One region of the Streptomyces sp. NPDC007025 genome, then DNA from elsewhere that is predicted to be linked to it. Evidence: riboswitches for the same ligand, from Rfam matches in the RefSeq annotation. Region 1 holds a riboswitch; the other holds the start of a gene.
The links. Region 1 has a riboswitch for S-adenosylmethionine ahead of ACFYMO_RS08470 (aminotransferase class V-fold PLP-dependent enzyme). Riboswitches for the same ligand answer to the same signal wherever they lie in the genome.

Region 1 (7,219 bases):
CGGAGAGCTTGCCCTGGATCTTCTTCTTCTTCTCGCCGAGCTCCTTGCGGGTGCTGGCGAGGTCCTTGAGCTTGCCCGAGGCCTCCTTGCGCTGCTGCGCGAGGCTGCGCTGCTTGGCCTGGACCTTCTTGAGGGCGCCGGCCTGCTTGGTGCTCAACTGGTCCATGGCCGAGGCCTTGTCCAGGTAGCTGTCCGGGTCGGAGGAGAGGAAGAGCTGCACCGAGGGATCGATCCCGCCCGAGCGGTACTGCGCGGTCGCCAGCGAACCCAGCTTGTCGCGCATGCTGTTGAGCTCGCCCTGGCCGCGGGCCACGCTGTCCTGGAGGTTCTCGACCTCCTCGGAGAGCTTGGACTGCTTCTCCTTGGCACCGTTGTACTTCTCGGTGGCCGCCTCGGCGTCCTCGTACAGCTTGTCGACCTTCTCCTTGACGTCCTTCTTGGACGACTGGGGGTCGGCGTGGGCCGCCTGGGAGGTGAGTGCGACAGCCGCGGCCGCGGTCATGGTGAAGACACTGACACGTGCGCGACTCGGCTGCTTGGGACGACGGTGGGACGCCACTGGGGCGAGCTCCTTCTTCCTCAGCCGCCTGCCGGTCTGGTCATCTCCGGCTCCACAGCCCGGGACTGGGCGATCCCGGCGTGCGGAACGAGGCGGTCCTCCGCTGCCACCCCGGATAGGTGATCAACCGAGCGAAGGTTCGGGCCAGACATTAGCCACGCGTAGTGATCCGATCAAATCCCTCAGGAAAAAAGACGCCCCGCAGCCGCATTCTTTACCCGCCACCCACGCACGGCGAGCACGGCCTCACACACCGCGCACAGCCCCGTCCGCCGCAGCCGCTCCCCGACGCCCCGTCCGGCACCGGAGCGGACCCGCGCGGCAGCGGAGTTGAGAAGACACCGGCGCGGCCTCGGTGCCGGAGCGCCCTGCCCGGGCCGCCGGGCCGCGGAAGCACATACGGACAGCGGGCAGCGACCCTGCGGGCTGCGGCCTCAGGTACGGGCGAGCCGTCTGAGCAGCAGCGCGGAGGCGACCGGCCGGGCCCCGGCCGCCGCACAGCCGTCGGCGACCTCGCGGTCGCTGGAGACCACCACCACCGCGCGGCCCGGCGGTTCGGCACGCACCAGCCGGCGGATCAGCTCGTCCGCGGTCTGGCCCGGCTTGGAGAAGAGCACCCGGACTCCGCGCGGCGGCGCCAGCAGTACCGGCGCCGCCAGTTCGGCGCCGTCGAACACGCAGGTGACCTCGGCACCGGACTGGGCGGCCAGCACCGCGAGGCCGCCCAGCAGCCGCAGCCGCTGCTTCTCCAGCGGCAGCGCGGGATAGCCGGTCTTGGTGACGTTGTAGCCGTCCACCACCAGGTGGGCCTGCGGCAGGGCCAGCAACTGGTCCAGCAGCGCCGGATCGGTGTCCGAAAGCGCCCGGGCCGCCACGTCCTTGGGCGACATCCGGCCCGGCTCGACCGCGTCCACGGTGTCGGCCGGACGGGTCTCGGACGGCGGGAGCGCCAGTTCGCGGCGCAGACCCTGGGCCGCGTCCAGCACCGTGTCCAGGAGCAGCCGCACCCGCATGTCCTCGACGCTGCGGCCCTCGCGCGCCGCGCGCCGCCCGGCCTCCAGCGCGGACTCGGCCTCGGCCAGCCGGGACTTGAGCCGGCGCAGCTCGCCGTCCAGCGCAGCCTTCTCGGTGCCGGCCGACGCGCGCACCCCGTCCAGCTCCTCCTGCAGCTTGCGCAGCGACGCCTCCCGGCGGCGCACATCCGCCTGCGCGCTGCGCAGCTTGCGCTGTGTGCCGTCCAGTTCCTTGCGCAGCGCCTCCTGCTCGCGGCGGCCGCGCTCGGCCTCGTCCCGGGCCGCTCCCCTGGCCTGGGAGAGCTCCTCGCGCAGCCGGGACAGTTCGCGCTGGGCCTCCTCGCCCGCGCGTTCGGCCTGCGCCCGCTGGGCCTCCTCGCCCGCCGCCGCCACCAGCTTGGCCCAGCCGGAGGGCCGCAGCACATAGGCCGCCGCCGCCACATCCACCGGGTCGGCGGCCGGCGGCGGCGTGCCCTCGTCGAGCGCGGCCGCCAGTTCCGGGAACTGCTCCCGCATCCGGGAGGCGACGCGCTGCCGGAAGACGGCGTCGCTCTCCAGCGCCGCCGCCATGGCGTTGCCGCCGAACTTGGCGCGGCGCTGCGCGGTGAAGCGTGCGTACTGGCGCAGCGGGGGCGGCAGTTCGGCGACGGTCAGGCCGCCGAGCGCGTCCCCGGTGAAACCGACCACCCGCCGCCGCACCTTCTCCGGCAGCGGGCGCTCCAGGCTCTCCGGCTCGGCGTCCGGCTCCGCGCCCGGGTCCGCGCCCGGGTCCGGCTCCGGGCCGGCGCCCGGAGCCGGAGCGGCGGAGCGGGGCTCGGCGGGGTCCGGGCCCGCGGGTCCCTCAGCGGCCGCCCGGGCAGCGGGCCCGGCGCCCTCCCCGGCAGCCGGGTCCGGCCGCCGTTGGTCGCCGCCCGTCCGTTCCTCCACCGGTCACACCTGCCGTCTCCGGGACCTGAGCCCTATACCTGAGCGCTGGGCCGGTCCACCAGTTCGACCTGGTCCACGGCATTGCACCATCTGCAGCGCACGGACTCGATGCTCTCACTGAGCACCTCCTGCTCCTCCACCGCCGGGGCGCCGGCCAGGTCCAGATGGACGTACTCGACCACCTTGCTGGAACGCGTCACGTCGAACCGGGTCAGATTGCCGCACAGCGTGCAGCGCCAGCGGGTCTCGTCCGTGGGCGTGGGGACCGCCATCGTCTCGTCCTCGTTTCCTGAAGAGTCGGTACTGGTCGGTGCTGGTCGGCACTGCTGAGTGCCGCCGGGCCGCGTACCATCACGGATACGCGGCGCGGGGTCACGTCCCGTAAACCCTACGGCCTAGGACCGTCCGCGTGCCCCCCGCGTGTGTCGAGGAGCATGCCCGCGCGGCGAGGCGTCATGATCCGCTCATGGACGGCATCGGCCACGCCGGCACCCGGCACCCGGACCGCAGCGCGGAGCCGCGGCCCCTGGTCACCTACGCTCTGCTCGGCTGCTGCTGCCTGGTCTTCCTCGTCGGACCGGCCTCCGGCCTCCTCCCCTCCCACGGTACGGGGCAGGCACTGGAAGAGGTCAGGGCGGCCTACTTCCGCCGGTGGGGCGTGGTGCCCAGCACCCTGTTCAGCGGTGCCCTGCGTCCGCTGCCGACCCCGCTGACCGCGCTGTTCCTGCACGCCAACTGGCTGCATCTGCTGGGCAACCTGCTGTTCCTCTTCGTCTTCGGCGGCGCGGTGGAGCAGCGGATGGGCCCGCTGCGCTTCCTCCTCTTCTACCTGTCCACCGGCTACGCGGCGATGCTCTGCTACGCCGCGGCCCATCCGGTCTCCGACGAGGCGCTGGTCGGGGCCTCCGGAGCGATCTCCGCCGTGCTGGGCGCCTTCCTCTGCCTGCACCCGCGTACCCGGGTGACGAGCGTCTTCCCCTTCCTCTTCTTCCTGCCGCTGCGCTTCCCGGCCTGGGCGGTGCTGCTCTTCTGGCTAAGCCTCCAGTGGCTGGCCGCCCGGCAGCAGGCGGAAGGGCCCGGCGTCGCCTACCTGGCCCACGTGGCAGGGTTCACGCTGGGCTTCCTGTCCGCCTGGCTGCACCACCGCCGGGCTACAGTGGCCGGGCCAACCCCGGCGTCCGAGGGAGAGACCCCACCGTGATCACTTCCATCGTCCTCATCCGGACGAGCACCGACCGCATCCCCGAGATCGCCGAGCAGATCGCGGCCATCGAGGGCGTCAGCGAGGTCTACTCCGTCACCGGTGCGCACGATCTGATCGCCATGGTCCGCGTCGCCCAGCACGACGACCTCGCCGACATCATCCCCGGCCGCATCAGCAAGGTCCCGGGCGTGGAGTCCACCGAGACCCATATCGCCTTCCGCACCTACTCCCAGCACGATCTGGAGTCGGCCTTCGCCATCGGCCTGGACGCCTGAGCCGGCCGCCCCCGGCGAGCCGGACGGTCAGCACTCCCGCCCGACCGACGCACGCGCCGCGGCCGCGGGCTCCGGGACGCAGCGGCCGCCCTCCGTGCGGTAGGTCCAGCGTGCGCCGTCCCGCACGAGTTCGCGCACGGCGGTGACGAACCGCTCCACATGCTCGTCCGGCGTCCCGGCGCCGAAGCTGACCCGGACCGCGTCGAGCGCGGGCGTCTCCCCGGCGCCGCCGCACTCGGCGGGCGCGTCCTCCCGCTCTCCGAGCAGAGTGCGCAGCAGCGGATGGGCGCAGAAGAGGCCGTCCCGGACCCCGATCCCGTACTCGGCGGAGAGCGCCGCCGCGAAGTGCGAGCTGCTCCATCCCTCGACGACGAAGGAGACCACCCCCACCCGGTCGGCGTCCTCGCCGAACAGCGCGAGGACCCGCACCTCGGGCAGCTCCGCCAGCCCGCGGACCAGCCGGGCCAGCAGCTCCTCCTCCCGCGCGACGAGGCGGTCGAACCCGGCCTCGGCCAGCGCCCGGCAGGCGGAGGCGAGGGCGTAGGCGCCGATGACGTTGGGCGAACCGGCCTCGTGGCGGGCCGCGGTGGTGTGCCACTCCACGTCCACCCCGCCGTCCGCGGCACGGGCCACCCGGCGGCTCGCACCACCGCCCGCCAGATACGGCTCCGCCGCGCTCAGCCAGTCGGCGCGGCCCGCCAGCACCCCGGCGCCGAACGGCGCGTACAGCTTGTGCCCGGAGAAGGCCACCCAGTCCGCCTCCAGCTCGGTCAGGCGCACGGGCCGGTGCGGGGCGAGCTGCGCCGCGTCCAGGACCAACCGCGCACCGTGCCGGTGGGCGGCGCGGGCGAGCTCACGCACCGGCCACACCTCGCCCGTCACATTCGACGCTCCGGTCACGCAGACCAGCTTGGGTCCGGCCGGCGCGCCATGCAGCGCCGACTCCAGCGTGGCGACCGCCTGTCCGGGCGAGCGGGGCGCGTCCAGATACGTCACCTCGTGGGCACCCCACGGGAGCAGCGAGGCATGGTGCTCGGTCTCGAAGACGAACACCCGGGTGCCGGACGGCAGCGCCCCCGCCAGCAGGTTGAGCGAATCGGTCGTCGCCCGGGTGAAGACGACCTGGTCGCCCTCGCGGCAACCCAGGAACTCGGCGACGGTCCGCCGACTCTGTTCGAACAGGTCCGTCGACAGTTGCGAGAGGTGGCCCGCGCCCCGGTGCACGCTGCCGTAGTACGGCGCGTATGCCGCCACGTCGTCCCACACCCGCTGCAGCGCGGGCGCGCTCGCCGCGTAGTCCAGCGCTCCGTACGTCACCTCCCCGCCGGTGACCAGCGGCACGCGGACGTCGCGGCCCAGGACGGGAAGCGGAGCGGACTCCTCACGACAGGAATCAGAAACCGGGACAAAAGGTGCGGTGAACGGCATGACAGTACTCCGGACGGGGTGAGCGACAAGGGGCCGCCTGGCGGCGCGCCAAAACATGACAGAACGTCAGGAGGAGGGCCGGAAAGGGGTGCGCAGCACTACCCCTCGGCCCTAGCGCATTCGCTTGCTCACGGAGGACTCCCTCGAAAGACCAGGACCCCTGGCGCGAGGGATCCGCGCTTGCCGCAGACCTTGCTGTCCTACGGCCTGGTCATCACCCGGGGCACCCCGCCACGGACGGAGGGTTGCCGGACAGCAGGCCGGGGCCTTTCTCGCTGTCACTCGTGACCTGCGAGCGAGTATGCCACACCCTCCGCGGGGTGCGTATCGCCGGGTTCGCTGCCCTCTCCGCGGATGGCCTGGCTCCGTGGGGGCACGACTGCGGGAGCACTGTTGCGCTGTGACGGACGGCATCAGGACTCCTCCCGCACCCGACGGGCCCAAAAAAAGACCCGGAACAACGTCCGCAGGGGCTCACACCACTGCGGCTGGAGGTCCTAGGGGACGAAGCCCACTAGCGGGGGCCGTTGGGTGGGGGTCCCCCCGGACGGAGTCTGGGGGAGGAGCCGCCCCGACGCCCGTCCGGCGAGGACAAGGGGGTTCGGGGGCGAAGCCCCCGACAACGGCGCCGCACCAAGAAGGCAACGGACGGGGAACCGCACCCCCGTAAGAGGGCGGCGCCGTCAGGAACCGCAGACCGTCGCCGGATCGAGGGCGATACGGTACCCGCGTTTGGTGACGGTCTGCACCACAGAGGGCACCCCAAGCGCCGCCCGGAGCCGAGCGACGGCAGCCTCGACGGCATGCTCGTCGGTCCCCCCGCCGGGCAGGCACCCCAGCAGGTCGGCGCAGGAGACCACCGCTCCGGGCCGCCGCGCAAGCGCCCGCAGCACGGCCATGGGCCCCGGGCTGACCGGCCGCAGTTCGCCGTCGAGCAGGGCGGCGGTGCCCCGCACTTCCAGCGTGTGTCCTGCCGCGGGCAGCAGCGGCGCGGTGGCGGGCAGCCGCTCGCCCAGCAGCCGGACGAGGGCGCCGACCCGGAACCGCTCGGGCCAGTAGGCGGGGATGTCCCGGGCGAGCAGGGGCGCGGCGGTGACGGGGCCGACGCAGGCGACCTGGGTACGGCCGCGCAGCACCCGGGTCAGGTCGTCGACGGCTCCGCGTCCTGCGGCGCGGGCGTAGAGCCCGGCGGCTGCCAGCGCGCTGGTGAAGGTGAGAGCGTCCACGCCGCCGGCCAGCACGGCGTCGAGGAGGCGGTCGAGGGGGCCGGGGTCGAGGGGGCCCGTCCACCGGTAGACGGGCACGGGGACGACTTCGGCTCCTGCTCCGCGCAGCGCGTCGAGGAAGTCGCGCAGCGGCTCGCCGTGGAGTTGGACGGCGATCCGCAGTCCGGCCAGGTCGCCGCGGGCGAGCAGCCGTTCGAGGACTTCGCTGGAGGATTCCGAGGCGGGGGACCAGGCTTCGCGGAGTCCGGCGGCGCGCAGCGCCCCGCATGCTTTGGGGCCGCGGGCGAGCAGTTCGCTCGCGGCGAGGACGCCGCGGAGGGCTTCGCCCTCGCCCCAGCCGTCGGCGGCCTCCATCCAGCCGCGGAAGCCGATGCCGGTGGTGGCGACGGCCACGTCGGGCGGGCGGGCGAGGAGTTGCCCGGTGGCGTCGCGCAGTTCCTCGTCGTCGGCGAGCGGGGCGATGCGCAGTGCGGGCCCGTGTACGACGGCCGCTCCGCGCCGCTCCAGCAGTGCGCCGAGTTCTTCGGCCCGGCGCGCGGCCGTGACGGCGACGGTGAATCCGGCGAGCGGGGGTGCGGAGCGGGTGC
Region 2 (7,219 bases), on a different contig from region 1:
CGGCGGGTTTCGGAGAAACTGGGCTACCGGCCGGACGGTCTGCTGACCGAGTCCGTACTGGGCCGGGCCCGCACTCTCGAACGGCTCCGGCTCGACCGGGCCGGCTGGGAGGCGCACCGCACGGTACCGGTGGAGACCGCGGGACTCGGAGCCGCCGCTCTGGCACTCTTCGGAGTCCGCGGGCCGGGCGTGCCGGGCGCGGACGCAGCAGCACCGGACGAACCCCCGAGCGAGAGGACCGCGTCATGACCACACCGGGCAAGGGCCACACGATCACCGTCGAGGAGGGCACCGAACGCGTGCGCGTCGTCACCCGCGACGGCCGGGTGCTGGCGGAGAGCAGCCGGCCGCTGCTGCTGCGCGAGACGGGCTACCCGGTGCGGTACTACCTGCCGCCCGAGGACGTCCGCACCGATCTGCTCGCGCCGTCCGACACCCGCACCCGCTGCCCCTTCAAGGGCACCGCGGCGTACTGGTCGCTGGCCGACGGTACGGCCCAGGACGTCGCCTGGTCCTACCCCGAGCCCCACGACCAGGTGGCGGCCATCGAGAAGCACCTCTGCTTCCCGGACGTCCAGGTCAGCTGACGGCGGTGGCCGCCGCGGGCTGAGAACCGGAGCCCGGAACCGGTGGCCCGGAGCCGGAGCCCGGACAGCCGGAAGGGCGGGCACCCCGTGGGGTGCCCGCCCTTCCGCCGCCCTCGGCGGGCGGTGGTGGTGCTGTGTGCGGCTCGGACTCAGAAGTCCATGCCGCCCATGCCACCGGCGGCAGCCGCGTCGGCGCCGGCGGCGGCCTTCTCCGGCTTGTCGGCGATGACGGCCTCGGTGGTGAGGAAGAGCGCCGCGATGGAGGCGGCGTTCTGCAGCGCGGAACGCGTCACCTTGGCCGGGTCGAGGATGCCCTCGGCGATCATGTCGACGTACTCGCCGGTCGCCGCGTTCAGACCGTGGCCCGGGGTCAGGTTGCGCACCTTCTCCACGATGACGCCGCCCTCGAGGCCGGCGTTGACCGCGATCTGCTTGAGCGGGGCTTCCAGAGCCAGCTTGACGGCGGCGGCACCGGTGGCCTCGTCGCCCGCCAGGTCCAGCTTCTCGAAGACCGAGGAGGCCTGCAGCAGGGCGACGCCACCGCCGGCGACGATGCCCTCCTCGACGGCCGCCTTCGCGTTGCGGACGGCGTCCTCGATGCGGTGCTTGCGCTCCTTGAGCTCGACCTCGGTGGCGGCACCGGCCTTGATGACGGCCACGCCGCCGGCCAGCTTCGCCAGCCGCTCCTGGAGCTTCTCGCGGTCGTAGTCCGAGTCGCTGTTCTCGATCTCGGCGCGGATCTGGTTGACCCGGCCGGCGACCTGGTCGCTGTCGCCCGCACCGTCGACGATGGTGGTCTCGTCCTTGGTGATCTGGACCTTGCGCGCCCGGCCCAGCAGGTCGAGGCCCGCGTTCTCCAGCTTGAGGCCGACCTCCTCGGAGATGACCTGACCGCCGGTGAGGATGGCGATGTCGTTGAGCATCGCCTTGCGGCGGTCGCCGAAGCCCGGAGCCTTGACGGCGACGGACTTGAAGGTGCCGCGGATCTTGTTGACGACCAGCGTGGACAGGGCCTCGCCCTCGACGTCCTCCGCGATGATCAGCAGCGGCTTGCCCGACTGCATGACCTTCTCCAGCAGCGGAAGGAGGTCCTTCACGTTGCTGATCTTGGAGTTGACGATGAGGATGTAGGGGTCCTCGAGCTCCGCCTCCATGCGCTCCATGTCGGTGGCGAAGTAGGCGGAGATGTAGCCCTTGTCGAAGCGCATGCCCTCGGTGAGCTCCAGCTCGAGCCCGAAGGTCTGCGACTCCTCGACGGTGATGACGCCTTCCTTGCCGACCTTGTCCATGGCCTCGGCGATCAGCTCACCGATCTGGGTGTCGGCCGCGGAGATGGAGGCGGTGGAGGCGATCTGCTCCTTGGTCTCCACGTCCTTCGCCTGCTCCAGCAGAGCGGCGGAGACAGCCTCGGTGGCCTGCTCGATACCACGCTTGAGGGCCATCGGGTTGGCACCCGCGGCGACGTTGCGCAGACCCTCGCGGACCAGCGCCTGGGCGAGCACGGTGGCGGTCGTCGTGCCGTCACCGGCGACGTCGTCCGTCTTCTTGGCGACCTCCTTGACCAGCTCGGCGCCGATCTTCTCGTAGGAGTCCTCGAGCTCGATCTCCTTGGCGATGGAGACACCGTCGTTGGTGATCGTGGGGGCGCCCCACTTCTTCTCCAGAACGACGTTGCGGCCCTTGGGGCCGAGCGTGACCTTGACGGCGTCGGCAAGCTGGTTCATGCCACGCTCAAGACCGCGCCGCGCCTCCTCGTCAAAGGCGATGATCTTGGCCATGTGGGTTGGTCCTCCCTGGCTTCCCCCATGCGTCGAGCGCAAGGGGAGGGTTGGATTTCTCCGGACCGCGTGGCGCCCGCGACGGACGGCCTGAGACCCGGCGGTTCCTTCCCCACCCGGCTGCGGCCTCACCGACCCGGTCCTTCTTTGTCACTCTCACTCGCAGAGTGCTAACCCAATGATTAGCACTCGGGCATGGAGAGTGCAAGCGACGGCGGAGCCGTCTCAGGGTGGGGTGGTGGTCGGTGGGAGGCCCCCGGCCGGAGGCCGGAGGGAAGGCGCGGGCGACCGCGGGGGGCGTCCCGGCCGGGGGTGGCGGAGTCGCTCCGGGCCCGGGAAGCGGAACCCGGGAGGGGATCCGGGACCCCGGGGAGACACCAGTCCCGGCGGGCGGCGGACGGGACAGCGGTCAGCGGACAGCAGACAGCGGAGAAGGGGCCGCACCTCGGGCGCGACCCCTTCTCCGCTGTGTCTGCAGCTCTGCGCAGTCCGGCGACACTCAGCCGGTCACGCGGACCATGTCCGCCTGCGGCCCTTTCTGACCCTGCGAAATCTCGAACTCGACCCGCTGCCCTTCGTCGAGAGTGCGGTAACCGTCCATCTGGATCGCGCTGTAGTGGACGAACACGTCCGCACCACCGTCGACCGCGATGAAGCCGTACCCCTTCTCCGCGTTGAACCACTTGACGGTGCCCTGAGCCATTCCTAACTCCCCTATTACTGGCCCTTGCGCGAGCCCGCACTTCGCGAACCCGGGTCAGACCTCACCCCCATGAGCAAGCGGGGGCGTGCGCCGGAACGCGTCGACCGCCGCTGAATGTATCTGCACGGACGCCCTGTGCAACAGGTCAATCGGACGAGAATTCTGGGCACGACTGATCGGAAATAAGCCTCAACTGCCCCTGAAGCGGGGCAAGTCGGGCCAGACATTTGGAGTCTTCGCGACAATTGACGTCCGGTTTTCGACCGTAACTTGTCCCGTTGTCGTCGCGGCGCTGTCCGTCCTCGGCCGTGCCCGCCGCGGGCTGCGCGGCGGTCGGCGGGTGCCGGGTGGGGGAACTCCCGTCACTCTACCGCCTCCCGAAACACGGAATCGCCCCCTCCGTTTCTCTTCGGAGGGGGCGACGCCACGGCGTAGGCCCTGCTGGCGAGCGGTGGTCCGGGACCGCGCGGACCACCGGTGGTCCGGCCGCGTACCGCCCGGTCCGGACCGGGCGCGCGGGCGACCGGTCACCCGCCGGCGACCGCCGGGATGATGGAGACACCGGTGCCGTCCGGGGTGGGGGTCTGCAGACCCTGTTCGAAGCGGACGTCGTCGTCGTTGACGTAGACGTTGACGAAGCGGCGCAGCTTCCCGGCGTCGTCCAGGACGCGGGCGGAGATGCCCGTGTGGTTCTTCTCCAGGTCCGCCAGCACCTCGGCGAGAGTCCCGCCCTCGGCGCTGACCTCGGCCTGGCCGCCCGTGTAGGTGCGGAGGATGGTGGGGATCCGGACGTTGACGCTCATGTCGATCTTCCTCACGTGTAGGGGGACGCGTCCCAGGGGCCCGCTCCGGCACTCCCGATGCGGAACACCGGGCAAACACCGGGGGGCGGATTTCAGCCGTTCGAGGCGCTGCGGGCCTGCGAGGCCCGCGGCCCTCCGAGGCACCGCGGTGGCTTCCGGGGCACCGCGCCCCGGAAGACCCCCGGTCGGGCCGTCAGGCCAGACCGGCCTCGCGGAAGGCGGCCAGGTTGGGGCGGATCACGGCGGTGGGCCGCGCCGTGGCGGCCACGGCGTCGAGAGTCTTGAGTCCGTCGCCGGTGTTCAGGACGACCGTCGTGAGCGTCGGGTCGATGGCACCGGACTCGATCAGCTTGCGGGTCACGCCCAGCGTGGCACCCCCGGCCGTCTCCGCGAACACCCCTTCGGTCCGGGCCAGCAGCGCGATCGACTCCACGATCTCGGCGTCGTTCACGTCGTCGACGGCGCCGCCCGTGCGCGTGCAGATGTCGACCACGTACGGCCCGTCCGCCGGGTCCCCGATGGCCAGCGACTTGGCGATGGTGTCCGGCTGCTTGACCGGCCGGACGGCGCCGGTGCCGTCCTTGTACGCGCGGGACACCGGCGAGCAGCCCTCGGCCTGCGCCGCGTAGATGCGGTACGGCTTGTCCTCGACGAGCCCGAGCCGGATCAGCTCCCGCAGCCCCTTGTCGATCTTCACGAGCTGGCAGCCGGAGGCGACGGGGATGACGAGCTGGTCGGGCAGCCGCCAGCCGAGCTGCTCGCAGATCTCATACGCCAGCGACTTCGAGCCCTCGGCGTAGAACGGCCGCAGATTGACGTTCGTGAAGCCCCACCCCTCGCCCAGCGGGTCGCCGATGAGCTCGGAGCAGAAGCGGTTCACGTCGTCGTAGGTGCCGTCGATCGCGACGAGTTCGCCCCCGTAGATCGCGGCCATCACCACCTTGGACTGCTCCAGCCCGTCCGGGATGAACACGCACGAGCGCAGTCCGGCCCGGGCGGCGGCGGCACCCACCGCGCCGGCCAGGTTCCCGGTAGAGGAGCAGGAGAGGGTGCTGAACCCGAAGGCGCGCGCCGCCTCCAGGGCGATGGCGACCGGACGGTCCTTGAAGGAGTGGGTCGGGTTGCCGGAGTCGTCCTTGACGTAGAGGCCGCCGGTCACGCCCAGTTCGGCGGCGAGCCGGTCGGCCTTCACCAGCTGGGTGAGGCCGGGGTTCAGGTTCGGCTTCTCGGCGACGTCGGCCGGCACCGGCAGCAGCGGCGCGTAGCGCCACATCGAGGCGGGCCCGGCGGTGATGCGCCGCCGCAGCTCCTCCGGGTCGCCGGAGGGGAGCTCGTAGGCCACTTCCAGCGGGCCGAAACACTCCAGGCACACGAAGCTGGGGCCCAGCTCGGTGCGGGTGCCGCACTCGCGGCAGGAGAGGGCCACTGCGGCACCGAGGTCGTAGGGGGTGCTTCCGGCGGTGCCGGTGGAGGTGGTGCTGTTCGCTGCAACTGTCTGCACAGCCATGGAGGCGAGGCCCTTTCTCCTCATCTTCCCCGTGGCGTATCTCGTCACGGGCCGGAATTGGCACCGTCCCCACGAGGCGGTCTCGCCTTTGAGTCCGCGTACGCGCGGATCGCGGGATGGTTGCCGGGGCTTCAACGGGCCGTTCCCTCTGCCCCTCTGGATGAGCTGCACTATGGCTACGGGCGGCCGACAGCCGCCCGGGCGTTTGTGTCGCGGCGACCCCGAGATGCGGAGGTCACCTGCGCTGTTCAAGACTGTAACCGACGGCGGTCACGCTTGAGGGGGACGTCCGAACCGCGAGATGGATCTTCCACTGCCCGTCGTCCCCGGTCCGGGGCGGCAACGGCACCGCCGGGCGCTCCTCGGCACGCCCGACCGGACCGACCCGACCGCCCGACCGCCCGACCGCCCGACCGCAGAGCAGACCGACCACCCGACCACAGGGCCGACCGGACCGACCAGCCCGACCACGGACCCGACCGGACCGACCACAGGAAGGCGCGCACGTGCTCGACGAAGTGGGCCGCTGGCTGCGGCGCCGTTCCTGGCGCGTCGCGGACCGGCCGCTGGAGGACCTGCTGGCGGTCAAGCGCCGCACCGGCACCACCGTCAGCGTGGTGCTGCCCGCGCTCGACGAGGAGGCCACCGTCGGCGACATCGTCTCGGTGATCCGCCGCGAGCTGGCCACACCGCACCCCGGCACCGGGACGGCGCTGGTGGACGAGCTGATCGTGATGAACTCCGGCTCCACCGACCGGACCGCCGAGGTCGCCGCGGCCGCCGGGGCCGAGGTGGTCCACCGGGACGAGGTGCTGACCAGGCTGCCGCCCCGCCCCGGCAAGGGCGAGGTGCTGTGGCGTTCCCTGCTGGCGACCAGCGGCGACATCGTCTGCTTCGTCGACGCCGACCTGCGCGAGTTCTCGCCGGACTTCGTCACCGGCATCGTCGGGCCGCTGCTGACCGAACCGGACGTGCACCTGGTCAAGGCGATGTACGACCGTCCGCTGCGGGACAACCCGGCGGGCGGCGGGCGGGTGACCGAGCTGGTGGCGCGTCCGCTGCTGAATCTGCACTGGCCCCGGCTGGCCGGCCTCGTCCAGCCGCTGGGCGGCGAGTACGCGGCCCGTCGTTCGCTGCTGGAGCGGCTGCCGTTCCCGGTGGGCTACGGGGTCGAGCTGGCGCTGCTGGTCGACACGCTGGAGCTGGTGGGGCTGGACGCGCTGGCCCAGGTCGATGTCGGGGTCCGGCGGCACCGCAACCAGGACGGGCAGGCGCTCGGCCGGATGGCGACCGCCATCCACGCGGCGGCCGAGCGCCGCATCGCGCGGGGCCCGGCTACGGTGGACGGCGCGCGCGGCGGGATCGAGGCGCTGTCGGGCGGCACGGCGCTGACCCAGTTCGAGCGGGACGGGACGGGCTGCTTCGTCCCCCGCGGCCACCTGGTGGACGTCGAGGAGCGCCCTCCGATGTGCACCGTGCCCGAGTACGGGCAGCGGATGGCGGCCTGAGCGGCCCGGAGGTACCCCTGTCCGTGTTCGGGGGCCGACGGGCACGTTTGAGCGGTTTCGGCTGTGGCTAGGCTCAGCGGCATGGTCGCTGGAGGAACACCGCCCGGAGCAGCACCGCAGGGAGCAGCACCGCGGGGAGCAGGGGAAGCGCCGGGGGCGCGGCAGGCCGGGGGCGGCTCGGCCCGGGTGCTGGTGGCGTCCAACCGCGGACCGGTGTCCTACACCCGCGCCGACGACGGCACGCTCTCCGCCAGGCGCGGCGGCGGCGGGCTGGTCTCCGGACTGTCGGCCATCGGCCCGGAGGCGGACGCGCTGTGGGTGTGCGCCGCGCTC

Region 2: it holds a riboswitch for S-adenosylmethionine, as region 1 does, so the genes downstream of both, thrC (threonine synthase) here and ACFYMO_RS08470 (aminotransferase class V-fold PLP-dependent enzyme) in region 1, are expected to answer to the same signal.

What each region holds. Positions count from the first base shown of each region.
Region 1 covers NZ_JBIAFT010000003.1:457,956-465,174, forward strand. The annotation lists gene ACFYMO_RS08445 (NlpC/P60 family protein) at 1-559, opposite strand, end outside; gene ACFYMO_RS08450 (NYN domain-containing protein) at 994-2,295, opposite strand; gene ACFYMO_RS08455 (hypothetical protein) at 2,532-2,771, opposite strand; gene ACFYMO_RS08460 (rhomboid family intramembrane serine protease) at 2,966-3,700, shown strand; gene ACFYMO_RS08465 (Lrp/AsnC family transcriptional regulator) at 3,697-3,978, shown strand; gene ACFYMO_RS08470 (aminotransferase class V-fold PLP-dependent enzyme) at 4,006-5,406, opposite strand; SAM riboswitch class IV at 5,578-5,696, opposite strand; gene ACFYMO_RS08475 (uroporphyrinogen-III synthase) at 6,090-7,219, opposite strand, start outside.
Region 2 covers NZ_JBIAFT010000017.1:2,937-10,155, forward strand. The annotation lists gene ACFYMO_RS27835 (GNAT family protein) at 1-249, shown strand, start outside; gene ACFYMO_RS27840 (DUF427 domain-containing protein) at 246-587, shown strand; gene groL (chaperonin GroEL) at 737-2,365, opposite strand; gene ACFYMO_RS27850 (cold-shock protein) at 2,865-3,068, opposite strand; gene ACFYMO_RS27855 (MoaD/ThiS family protein) at 3,596-3,871, opposite strand; gene thrC (threonine synthase) at 4,065-5,378, opposite strand; SAM riboswitch class I at 5,396-5,545, opposite strand; gene ACFYMO_RS27865 (glucosyl-3-phosphoglycerate synthase) at 5,885-6,886, shown strand; gene ACFYMO_RS27870 (trehalose-6-phosphate synthase) at 6,968-7,219, shown strand, end outside.